DNA from 4 places in the Ornithinibacillus liuyingii genome. Region 1 is predicted to be linked to each of the others. Evidence: riboswitches for the same ligand, from Rfam matches in the RefSeq annotation. Region 1 holds a riboswitch; each other region holds the start of a gene.
What was found. A riboswitch is a leader RNA that binds a small molecule or an ion and turns the genes downstream of it on or off. The one in region 1 is predicted to bind S-adenosylmethionine.

Region 2: it holds a riboswitch for S-adenosylmethionine, as region 1 does, so the genes downstream of both, ACSKT4_RS14560 (methionine ABC transporter ATP-binding protein) here and ACSKT4_RS03595 (LLM class flavin-dependent oxidoreductase) in region 1, are expected to answer to the same signal.
Region 3: it holds a riboswitch for S-adenosylmethionine, as region 1 does, so the genes downstream of both, ACSKT4_RS04100 (cyclase family protein) here and ACSKT4_RS03595 (LLM class flavin-dependent oxidoreductase) in region 1, are expected to answer to the same signal.
Region 4: it holds a riboswitch for S-adenosylmethionine, as region 1 does, so the genes downstream of both, ACSKT4_RS15785 (methionine ABC transporter ATP-binding protein) here and ACSKT4_RS03595 (LLM class flavin-dependent oxidoreductase) in region 1, are expected to answer to the same signal.

What each region holds. Positions count from the first base shown of each region.
Region 1 is NZ_JBPWOS010000002.1:136,362-139,501, forward strand. It holds gene ACSKT4_RS03585 (YitT family protein) at 21-827, opposite strand; gene ssuE (NADPH-dependent FMN reductase) at 888-1,430, opposite strand; SAM riboswitch class I at 1,592-1,701, opposite strand; SAM riboswitch class I at 1,824-1,931, shown strand; gene ACSKT4_RS03595 (LLM class flavin-dependent oxidoreductase) at 2,032-3,081, shown strand; gene ACSKT4_RS03600 (ATP-grasp domain-containing protein) at 3,100-3,140, shown strand, end outside.
Region 2 is NZ_JBPWOS010000010.1:133,868-137,007, reverse strand. It holds gene ACSKT4_RS14565 (glycoside hydrolase family 30 protein) at 1-881, shown strand, start outside; SAM riboswitch class I at 991-1,102, shown strand; gene ACSKT4_RS14560 (methionine ABC transporter ATP-binding protein) at 1,206-2,231, shown strand; gene ACSKT4_RS14555 (methionine ABC transporter permease) at 2,221-2,883, shown strand; gene ACSKT4_RS14550 (MetQ/NlpA family ABC transporter substrate-binding protein) at 2,921-3,140, shown strand, end outside.
Region 3 is NZ_JBPWOS010000002.1:241,631-244,770, forward strand. It holds gene ACSKT4_RS04095 (5-methyltetrahydropteroyltriglutamate--homocysteine S-methyltransferase) at 1-1,016, opposite strand, end outside; gene ACSKT4_RS04100 (cyclase family protein) at 1,096-1,854, opposite strand; SAM riboswitch class I at 1,940-2,041, opposite strand; gene ACSKT4_RS04105 (hypothetical protein) at 2,186-3,140, shown strand, end outside.
Region 4 is NZ_JBPWOS010000012.1:55,116-58,255, forward strand. It holds gene gcvH (glycine cleavage system protein GcvH) at 1-334, shown strand, start outside; gene ACSKT4_RS15775 (toprim domain-containing protein) at 496-852, shown strand; gene ACSKT4_RS15780 (thioredoxin family protein) at 872-1,189, shown strand; SAM riboswitch class I at 1,269-1,382, shown strand; gene ACSKT4_RS15785 (methionine ABC transporter ATP-binding protein) at 1,547-2,569, shown strand; gene ACSKT4_RS15790 (methionine ABC transporter permease) at 2,562-3,140, shown strand, end outside.

The sequences.
Region 1 (3,140 bases):
AGGGCAGACGAGTTCTTTCGTTAGTTCTTTGCAAATTCACCATCAATTTCAACGGTTTGAAAGATGTTAATAAACGCTTTGTCATCGTGTTGACGAACGATTTCTTTAATTTTCACGGTCTCATAACGGGTCACGACCATCATTAGAATTTGTTTCTTTTCTTCTGTATAACCACCGAATCCCTCCGTAATCGTAATCCCACGATAAACGGATTGCAGTAATTCTTTTCTAATTTGATCTCCTTTTGATGTCACAATCTGCATGGTCAGTTTGATATGACTTGTGTGAATCGCATCGATAACTTTCCCCGTCAAATAAATAGATAAAAGGGTATATAATGCAATGTCCCAGCTGAAGATAGCACCAGATAGCAGGACAATGACACCATTCATTCCGGTAAGGAGTAGCCCTACACTAATATTACTATTACGGGAAATAATAATCGCGATAATGTCCAACCCACCAGAGGTTCCGGAATATTTCAGTATGATACCGACTCCAATTCCACCAATAATTCCTCCAAAGATGGTTGAAAGCAAAATATCATCCGTTATCGCAACTACTGGTAAAATATATAAAAAGAAAGATAGGGACACGACACAAATCAGCGTATTCACGGTAATCCTCTTCCCTAATTTAACATAGCCCAATAAGAGTAACGGTAAATTAAAGATAAAGGTCAGAATTCCGATATCAAGTGGCGTAATGAGTCCAATTAAAATAGCTATACCACTAACGCCACTACTTAAGATACCAAAAGGGACCAGAAAGAAATTAAAGGCAAATGCAACAATAAAGGATCCGATGATGACGATTATATTTTTCATGATGTAACTCTCCCTAGTGTATGTAAATTAGTATCTTTAGCTAAAATTCTGCTGAATCATCTAAATGGGCGTTGTCTGCCTGTGAACTACTAATTTACAGAAATAATCAAGCTGTTTTCTTGCTCGCTGTATGGTTTCCTCATCTACTATTGGTATTTCCCTCTGTTTATTGATTGTTTGATCCAATAGGTAGAGGCCTTTTAAATTATGCGCCTTTAATGTGGCTAATAGTGGCTTCAGTGTATATTCGAGGGCTAAAAGATGGGAAGGACTCCCACCAGTCATAATCGGAAGGACTGGCTTATGCTTCAACACATCCTGTGGCAGAAGATCAATGAATGCTTTTAACACCCCGGAATAAGCTCCCTTATAAACCGGTGACCCAATCAGGATACCGTGGGCATTTTCGATTAATGCTGTCATTTGTTTTATTTTTGGACTGTTTATATTCATGTCAAAAAGATCTTGATATGGTACATCTCTTACCGAAATATGGGTTACTGAAAATTGTCTATCATGTAATAGGCTCCCGAAATAACGTAATACCTGCTCAGAGCCAGATAATGTAGCAGTACTACCAGAAAATATAACGATCTCACTCATTCCTACTCAACCTTTCCTATTTCCTTGCATCGATTCATTTGAAAAATGGACATTCGGTCCTTTTTGCGATTGTGTTTTTTCCTAGCATTTACTTCCTATCAGCAGAAAAATCCCTTATTCTTCTGGTGAGAATAAAGGGATTTTACATTGTTGTATGTAATCTCTTATCTCTCAAGAATAATCTCGTCGGAATTAGCACCTTTCTGACATGATATATCAGAGGTTGCTGAAGCGTCATCGGGCCTGTTCCCTCGACTTCTCTTGATAAGAAGTAGTGGTGTGCAATTATTGTTATATTCTATTCGAACAATTCCTATCAGTCAAGTAGGAATTAATGATTGACAAGGTGGAAAGGGTTACTTTATGATAGAGGAAATAATCAAATAATTTTTGATCTTATCAAGAGAGGTGGAGGGACATGGCCCTTTGAAGCCTCGGCAACAGGTTCTTTCATAAGAATACTGTGCCAATTCCATCAAGCAATTGCTTGGAAGATAGGAGAGTGCAAACTTATTTTTAGTAGTTATCTCTTTTCCTATCTAGGGAAGGAGATTTTTTTATGTTTTACAGATAGAACACAAGTGGATGAGGAGGAAGTTTTATGAAGTACGGATTTTGGTTACCGATTTTTGGCGGGTGGTTACGTAATGTCGAGGATGAAAAGATGCCACCAACGTTTGACTATGCAAAGAAAGTAATTCAATCAGCAGAAAAATGGGGCTATGATACTACCTTAATTGCGGAGCTTTACTTGAATGATATTAAAGGCACAGACAAGGATTCCTTAGAGGCATGGTCTACTGCAGCAGCTTTAGCAGCCGTAACAGAAAAAATCGAGATCATGACAGCGGTTCGTCCCGTGTTTCATAATCCAGCTGTTACAGCAAAAATGGCGGCAAACATCGACCATATTAGTAATGGACGCTTTACCTTAAATGTTGTTTCTGGCTGGTGGGCCGAGGAGGCGAAGCAATATGGTGGTGATTTTACCGCACATGATGAACGATATGACCGAACAGCAGAGTTTATTGAGATTCTGAAAGGATTATGGACGGAGGAAACCTTCTCCTATCAGGGCCAGTTTTATCAAATAGAGAACACCAAGCTTTCCCCTAAGCCAGTCCAACGGCCAAACCCAATTTTATATGCGGGTGGCGAAAGTGAGAAAGGGAAACAGGTCATTTCATCGCTTTGTGATGCGTATGTCATCCATGGACATACGGTGGAGGAAGCACAAGCCAAGATTGCTGATATGAAACAGCGTAGACAAGAAGCAGGACGAGAGCCTTTCCGCACAATTGGGATGGCAGCCTACGTCATTTGTCGTGATACAGAGGAAGAAGCACAGGAAGAATTAAAACGAATCACAACCGTAAACGACCTAAGTGGATATGCAGGATTTAAAGACTTTACATCGAAATCAGAGCTGGAACAGCAGATTCAACTACAGGATTATTCCGTATCCAATCGAGGAATTCGTCCAAATCTGATCGGCACACCGGAGCAAATCGCGAAACAAATCATCGCCTTTGAGCAGGTAGGGGTAGACTTACTATTGTTACAATGCTCCCCACAGCTAGAGGAATTAGAGCGATTCTCACAACAGGTAATGCCTAAGGTAGAAGAATTACGCTCCGCATTAACAAATTAGAAGCAGGGGGTTTTTATGATGAGTAAAATTTATGTGATACATGAGAATAGTGAATGGAC
Region 2 (3,140 bases), on a different contig from region 1:
AATATAGTAATCAGTTAAACGGATCCTATTTGAATTATGAAGATGAGCGTGTTTATGAAGCATACGCGAACTATTTTGTAAAATACATTCAAGCCTATGAAAACAACCAGATTCCAATTGATGCTATTACGATTCAAAATGAACCAGAGCATACCTCAGAATCCTACCCCACTATGAGTATGAATGCTGAGGAGCAAGCGATGTTTATTAAGCAATATTTACACCCTACATTTTCACAACACGATATTAACACCAAAATTTTGGCGTACGATCATAACTGGGAGAATGCTTTTGATTATTCGAACAAGGTTCTTCATGATGAAGAGGCTAATGCATACACGAGTGGCATCGCGTTTCATTGCTATGAGGGGGACCCTGAAAGTATGTCGAAGGTGCATGAAGCATATCCGGACAAGCATATCTATTTGACAGAGTGTAGTGGTGGTGATTGGAGCGCAGATTTTGGCGATAACCTAAATTGGTATATGTCGAATCTCATTATTGGTGGACCTCGGAATTGGGCAGAGGCAGTACTACTATGGAATATTGCACTTGATCCTAATGGCGGACCAACGAATGGGGGATGTAGTGATTGTCGCGGTGTTGTGACAGTAAATAAAGAGGCAAATGAGGTGTCAAAAAACGTCGAATATTATGCCCTTGGTCATGCTAGTAAATTTGTAAACCCCGGTGCAGTCCGAGTAAGTACTACGCATTATCAAGGTAAACTAGAAACAGTGGGGTTTCGAAATCCTGATGATTCAATGGTTCTAATCGTAGCCAATACAAGTGATCATTCTGAAACATTTCAAGTCAATTACCAAACCGAGTCTTTCACTTACACAATGGACCCGAATAGTGCTGCCACGTTTACATGGTAGGACAGGGACGAGAGATTCTATGAATTATTTTAAAAAAAAGATTGACATCTAATTCATTAGGTACTATAGTATTTATCATAACTTACAACTACATAAATATTGAATTTTCTTCTTATCCAGAGAGACCGAGGGATCAGGCCCTATGAAGTCTCGGCAGCGGGTTAATGTAAATTAACACTGTGCCACTTCCTGCAAATGTACGTACATTTGAAAGATGAGAAGGAAGTCGTTTCAGTTTATATTTTGAGACCTTCCTTTTTTCTATGGATAAGAAAAGAGGAAGGTCTTTTTCGTTGTGAATGAATAAAGGAGTGGCGTGAGTATATGATTGAATTTCGGAATATATCAAAAACCTTTAAAATTGGCAATCGTGAAGTAAATGCCGTTAAAAATGTATCTCTTTCAATTCAACAGGGAGAGATATTCGGAATTATTGGCTTTAGTGGTGCAGGGAAGAGTACCTTGTTACGACTAGTGAATTTATTGGAGACGCCGACAAATGGTGAAATTGAAGTGCAAGGCATCAATATCGGATCGCTCTCCCAAAAGGATGTCAGAAAGCTTCGAAGTAGAATTGGCATGATTTTTCAAAACTTTAACCTATTCGCTTCTAGAACAGTAGCAGGAAATGTGGCATATCCACTGAAGCTTGCTGGTTGGTCTAAAAAAGAAATCGATAAAAGAGTTAGCGAGCTACTTAGCTTTGTTGGTCTTACCGATAAGGCAAAAGATTATCCAGAGCAGTTATCTGGTGGGCAGAAGCAACGAGTCGGGATTGCGAGAGCACTAGCTACCTCTCCAGATATATTAATTTGTGACGAGGCAACATCTGCCCTAGATCCAGATACAACAAGTGAAATTCTTCGTCTTCTCAAAAAAGTAAATAAAGAATTAGGGATTACGATTTTGCTGATTACCCATGAAATGCATGTTATACAGGAGATTTGTGACAAAGTTGCGGTGATGGAGAATGGTGAAGTGATTGAAACGGATTCAGTCTTTAATGTATTTACCAATCCACAGCATCTTACGACACAGCGCTTCATCCAATCCGTACAGCAAGACAGACCATCAACTTCATTATTAAGGGAATGGAGAAGAAAAGGTGGAAAACATTTATATCGCGTTATCTTTAAGGGCGAGGTTGCCAGTGATCCAGTCTTATCTCGAGTAACTAGAAAATTTGATGTGGATGTCAATATTGTATACGGCTCTGTCCGAGAGCTTCAGGAGAAATTATACGGAAACTTGCTTGTCTCGTTTGAGGGACAGGAAGAAAATATATCTTCTGTTCTTTTAGCACTTCAGCAAGATGTAACAGTAGAGGAGGTGAATGTAAATGAAGGTTGATTGGAGTACATTTTGGCCGCGAATACTGGAGGCTACTGGGGAAACAGTTTTAATGGTTATTATGACACTTATTTTAGGTTCCATTCTGGGTATAACGATAGGTTTACTTTTATTTGTAACAAGAACTGGTAATATTTTGGAAAATAAGATTATGTTTAATTTACTGAATGTCTTGATTAATATTATTCGCCCTATTCCGTTCATCATCTTCTTAGTGGCAATTAGTCCATTAACTAGAGCAGTAGTTGGGACAACGATTGGGACATGGGCAGCAATTTTCCCAATGACGATTGCTTCAGCATTTGGAATTGCAAGGGTAGTAGAGAACAACTTAGTGAGTATTGACTCCGGAGTAATTGAAGCAGCGAAGGCAATGGGAGCAAGTCCTTTACGAATTATTTTCACCGTACTAATCCCAGAGGCGTTAGGACCACTTATTTTAGGGTTAACCTTTGTAACCGTAAGTTTGATCGACTTCTCAGCAATGGCAGGAACTGTTGGCGGAGGCGGTTTAGGTCATGTAGCAATGACCTATGGATACCAACGATTTGATGGCAGTGTCATGCTAGTGACCGTTATTATACTGATTATTCTAGTACAAATCGCACAGTGGATTGGAAATACAGTATCAAGAAAGATTATGAGACGATAGATTACTTCATAGTAAAAATACAAAAGGAGATGGAATGATGAAAAAATGGTTTAGTATGTTAATCGTATTAATTGCAGTGAGTACATTAGTTGCTTGTGGAAGTGATACTACTTCAGGTAATGGAGATGAAGTAGTAGTTAAAATTGGTGTAACAGGAACAGATGGCGAGGTATGGCCAATTCTAAAAGAGAAGGCGAAAGCAGAAGGTATTGAAATTGAATTAGTGGAGTTCTCTGACTACACATTGCCGAATCAAG
Region 3 (3,140 bases), 110 kb from region 1:
GAAGAAAATCCACACTGTGGACTTAGTGCAAGCTGCTCTAGTGGAACATAACGACTGGCTTCTTGAATACGACGTTTTATCTCTTCTCTATCTTCTAATTCACCAAACTTTGAAGTAACAAGACCTAATACAACACATGCGCCACCTTCAGGGATGTAATCTAATGGCTTGAAATCACCAGAACGTTCATCATCATACTCTAGGAAAAATCCATTCACCTTTTCTTTTGCGAATAATGTTGGGGCAATCTGTGCATAGCTACCTTCAAATGCCCACCTAGATTCATAGTTTCCCCGACAGAGATGGGTGGTGACATATAAATCATCTGGTTTATCCTCTAATACACTGTTGACGACATGAAGGGATAGCTCAATTAATTCTTCGCGCGAGAGTTCAGGCTCATATGCTACTAGACTATCTGCATTCAGACCAGCAATGTAAACATCATCTAATTGTATATACCGGACACCGATATCGTAAAAGGCCTTTAACGCATCCCGGTAGGCTTGGATAACATCCTTCGTATATTCCTCGACAGTAGGATAAACCGCCGTGTTTCGTATACCACGATGGAATAATTGGTTAGGACTTGGAATCGTTTGCTTTGCAACGGCACGACCAGCTACTAGTTCATTAAATAATTTAAAGTCTTCAAGGAATGGATGATCCTCATTAAAGGAGATTTTGCCGATATTGCGAACATCATATGGTTCTGTTTCCACGCCTTGAAACGGAATTCCTCTTTCCGGCACATAGCCTTCAAATCCATTTAGATTTTCAAGAAAATCAATATGCCACCATGAGCGACGAAATTCTCCATCGGTTACTAGCTCAAGCCCGACTTCAATTTGTTTATCCACGATACGCTGTAGCTCCTTGTTTTCTACTTCTCTTAATTCTGCTTTGGAAATATTACCATTCTTATAGTTCTCTCTTGCTTTTAATAGATTTTCCGGGCGTAGTAAGCTCCCTACATGGTCAGCTCGAAATGGCGCTTGAAATGTTTTAGTAGTCATATTAATTCCTTCTTTCTTTTCGTTTATAGTGGGATTTACATCTAGTTTTATTTCTTTTAACAAAGCTGTTAGTTACTTTCTATGGTAATAACGCAAAAGACCGTACGGGGAATCCGGATGCTCCTTTTGCTTTTGGAACGATATTAAAGATTACGGCGCCCTTAGCAGGTACCTTATCTAGGTTAGTAAGCAGCTCTATTTGGTAAGTATCCTGGTCCAGCACGTAATATTCGCCTACTAGTGCTCCATTTTTTCGGTAATCTACCGCAGAATCTGTATCAAAAGTTTCATGGCCGATAGCCTTGATTTGACGTTCTTCAAATAGGAACTTCAGGGCATCTAGTCCCCAACCAGGTGCATGGGCGTTGCCATCTTCATCTTTATTTTCGAATAAGCCGTGATCAGGCCAACGTTTACTCCAATCGGTTCTTAGCGCGACAAAGCTTCCTGCCTCAATTAGACCATGCTCAGCTTCAAATGCTAGAATGTCACTTGTAGATAGCGTAAAGTCGTTATCCGTAGCAACTTCCTTTGATTTATCAATGACGACAAGAGGTAACACAAGTTCTTTTAAGTCTAAATCCTCTAGGTATCTTCTGTCCCGTAAAAAATGGATTGGTGCATCCAGGTGTGTACCATATTGCCCTGGGAAGGTAAAGCTTTGCGCGAAGAAACCATCATCATGGGTAAATAAGGGTTTAAATTCAGCTGCTTCAAATGCAGAGAAATGTGGTGAATCGGGACCAAAGGCATGAGTTAGGTCCACCCACTCTTTTTCTTTTAATTGTTCAATAGCTCTTAAAACTTCATTTGTGTTGTTCCGGATTTCGTTTGTCATTTCCTCACCTCATTTATTTAGTAAACAATCAAAAAACCTCTTCTTATAAATAAGAAGAGGCTAAACAAATTTAGGTTAGGTGCTCTTCTTATCTTCTAGCAAATGCTACTGGAATTGGCACAGTACTCAAAATGAGTCCGCTGCCGAGGCTTCAAAGGGCCAGTCCCTCCACCTCTCTGGATAAGAATCGGTCATTTAATTGTTACTATTCACTCTACATCGCTCCAAAGAGCATGTCAAGCTATAATTTTCTATATATTAAAAAATTATAATGATTCCATTTGTTGTTATTGGTATGATGAGTATATCGAAATCAAAAGGTGGGTGTTCTATGACACAACTTAGTCCGGATGAAAAGAGAGAAATCGTTCGCGAGGAACTTCATCAATTAGTGAAGGCGCGATACATCAATATGAATGTCGCAGCCAAAATTGTTCATGCACATTCTAAATATTATCAAAATATATCACGAGTGAACCAAATCAGGCAGGAAACGGTAAAGCAGGAACAGTCAAAGAAAGAACCAGCAGTCACCATCACACCTCAACCTACAAGCTTAGCGCCGAAAAAAGAAGCTGTTCAAACGAAGCCGATTAGGAAGGAGAAGAAGACGTTATCAGATAAACAGGTGAGGGATCGCAATATTACCTGGGGCTTGAATCTCGGTGTGATCCTATTACTTTTAGGGGGATTAGTTCTTGCAACGAGTACATGGGATACACTTGGTGCTTGGGCTAAAACAGGACTAATCTCAACGGTTGCTATTTTGTTTTATGGATTGGCAGGCTTAACTAGTCGTATTCTCCGTATAACGAAAACAGCATTTGCATTTCTTGTGTTAGGTAGCTTGTTTTTACCAATTATCGTTGTATCCGTAGGCTACTTTGAGCTATTTGGAAGTTATTTCTCCTTTTATGGAGAGGGGAAATTTTTATTTGGGGCAATCGGCACCTTATTCATTCTCCCCATATATGCTTACTTTGCTTTGAAGCGATCATCCCGTCTTTTTGTCTGGTTTTCGTATATAGCAATCAGTGTGTTCGCCGGTCTTTTGCTGGCAGCGCTAAACGTACCGGTAGATGTTTTTTATCTAGGAATCATGTTATATAATGCCACTTTAATAGTCGGATATCGGTTGCTAAAGGAGAAGAAGCGATTAAAGCCTTTTATCATGGAATTCATTCCATTTATACAAGCAAATCTCATCCTATCTACCTTACTCATGCTCATGTTCTATGATCAAGCATGGATGTATAGCTTTAATTTATTATTAACTGCAGTCATCT
Region 4 (3,140 bases), on a different contig from region 1:
AAAAGAAGGTAACACTGTTCGTGTAGGGATAACAGACTTCGCACAGGACGAATTAGGAGATATCGTATTTGTTGAGCTTCCAGAGGTTGGAGATGAGATACAAGTTGATGAGCCTTTTGGTAGCGTTGAGTCTGTAAAGACAGTGTCTGAATTATATGCGCCTATTAGTGGGAAAATTGTCGAAGTAAATACAGATTTAGAGGATAGCCCTGAGCTTGTAAACGAAGCTCCATATGAAGGTGCATGGATGATTGTCATCGAGCCTAGTGATGAATCTGAACTAGAAAATCTACTTTCGCCTGAGGCATATAAAGAACTAATCGAACAAGAATAATATGTTAAACATCTAAGAACTGACTTTTTTCCAAGCTTTACGGAAAAGAGTCAGTTTTCATTTCAAAAATATCCAGCTCTAGGCGTCAGTCCCTATTGAGAATATGTTCACCTGTTTGTGTTTGGACGCCTTACGCTCTAATCATATGAGGGGGATCTACCATGATTTCACATCAAACTGAACGTGTTATAATTGTTGAGGGTTTAACGGATAAAAGGCAACTTGAGAAAGTTATTAATGACCAGATTACAATTATTTGTACGAATGGAACGTTTGATATAGAACGTTTTGATGAAATGCTAGAAACCTATCAGTTGGATGAAAAGGATGTTTATATCTTTGTTGATGAAGACAAATCTGGGATGAAGCTTCGGAAACAACTTTCCCTTGAGTTACCACATGCAGAGCATATTTATGTTAGTAGTGAGTATCGAGAAGTAGCTGCTACCCCAGAACGAATTTTAGCAATGCTTCTACTTGGTAAGCAAATTGCTGTTAATCCCCATTATTTAGTCTAGCTTTCAAGTAGGTGATAAATTGAACGAGATTTCCAAAGAAGTTCTTGAACAACAAGAATATTTACTGTATATATATACCCCTTTTTGTGGTACTTGCCACATAGCCAGGACAATGTTAGATAAGATAGAAGCGGTGCATCAGGAGAACATATTTTATGAAATGAATGCCTCTTTGTATCCTGATTTCATGCAAGACAATAAAATCGAAAGTGTTCCTTGTCTTGTCATAAAAAAGGGTCATGATATTAAAGAAAAAATCTATGCATTTCAATCCACTGGGAATATATATCGTTACCTTTTAGAATATCAACCAGAATTATTTCGAGATAAAAAATAAATTGTATTGCATTTTTTTATTGACACGTCTATATACTGATGATATAGTAAATTCTGTTGAAAAATTGAATAATGTAAATCTCTTATCCAGAGCGGTGGAGGGAAAGGCCCTATGATACCGCGGCAACCTTCAAACTTTCGTGTTTGAAAAAGGTGCCAAGTCCTACAAAGCAATTGGCTTTGAAAGATGAGGGAACGTTAGGATTTAATAGTTACTATTACGTCTTTCTGTTCTCTTACAGAAAGGCGTTTTTTATTTGGGAAGGGCAAAATCAATTCTTACCATTACGTGATATAAATACGATTGTATTTATGCATTTCCGAAATTAGTACATCATAGAAAGAGGAGGGATATGGAATGATATCTATTAAAGATCTGACTAAAGTATTTCGCTTTGATCAGAAAGAAATCAAAGCAGTGGATCACTTAAGTTTAACCATTGAAGATGGTGATATATTTGGTGTGATTGGCTATAGTGGTGCGGGAAAAAGTACATTTATTCGTTTGCTAAATCGTCTCGAAGACCCTACTTCTGGTCAGGTAACCATTCAAGGCAAAAATATAACGGCAATGAAGAAGAATGAACTAAGAATTGCTAGACAGGATATTGGTATGATTTTTCAGCATTTTAATCTTCTATGGTCACGTACAGTTCGTGAAAATATTGCATTTCCATTAGAGATTGCTGGAGTTCCTGCAAAAGAGAGAGAAGATCGAGTAAAGGAACTAATTGAGCTTGTGGGACTTGCTGGAAGAGAGAATGCGTATCCTTCTCAATTAAGTGGTGGGCAGAAGCAGCGAGTTGGTATTGCAAGAGCACTTGCGAATAATCCTAAGGTGTTATTGTGTGATGAAGCAACCTCTGCATTAGATCCAGAAACAACAGATTCCATATTAGACCTTTTGGTAGATATTAATGGAAGATTAGGACTTACCATTATATTAATTACCCATGAAATGCATGTTATCAAGAAAATTTGTAACCGAGTTGCTGTGATGGAAAAAGGAAAGATTGTGGAGCAGGGTGATGTGTTAGATGTGTTCCTAAAACCGAAGCAGCCCGTTACTAAGAAATTTGTCGAACAAGTGATGGGTGACTCAGATGGTGATTTGAGTCAATTATTAGATGTTTATACAAGTGGAAGGGTTGTTCGTTTACATTTCGTCGGCGATTCTGCAAACCAAGCATTAATCAGTCAGTTATCTAAGGAATTTGAAATTGAAGTAAATATTCTTCAAGGAAAAATTACTCAAACTAAACTTGGTGCTTATGGGACCCTAGTAGTACAAATTAACGGAAGTGACCGTGAAATAAACAATACAATCCAATTTATTACGGAAAAAACCACTGTAGAAGTGGAGGTTTTAACCCATGCCTAATGAATTATTTCCTAATGTAGTAATAGAGAAATTACTAGTGGCAACCGGCGAAACGTTCTATATGACCCTTTTAGCCTTAGTAGGGACTGTTATTTTTGGAGTAATATTAGGACTTTTACTTTATTTAACCTCCAAAGGTGGACTATGGGAAAACAAAGCGTTGAATTTTATTGTAGCAACAATTGTTAACGTATTTCGAGCCATTCCTTTTATTATCTTAATATTGTTATTGATTCCATTTACTAATTTCTTGATTGGCACGATTAGGGGACCAAACGCGGCTCTTCCTGCGTTAATAGTGGGTGCAGCTCCGTTTTATGCAAGGTTAGTAGAAATTGGGTTACGTGAGGTAAATCGAGGCGTTATTGAAGCAGCACAGGCAATGGGAGCTAGAACAAAAACCATTATTTTTAAAGTGTTATTGCCAGAATCTATGCCTGCTCTTGTTTCTGGAATAACGGTTACTGCAATTGCCTTAATTGGGTATACAGCAGTAGCTGGTGTTATCGGTGCTGGGGGGCTAGGAGACTTTGCCTATTACCATGGTTTTGTTAGACGTGACTTTGATGTC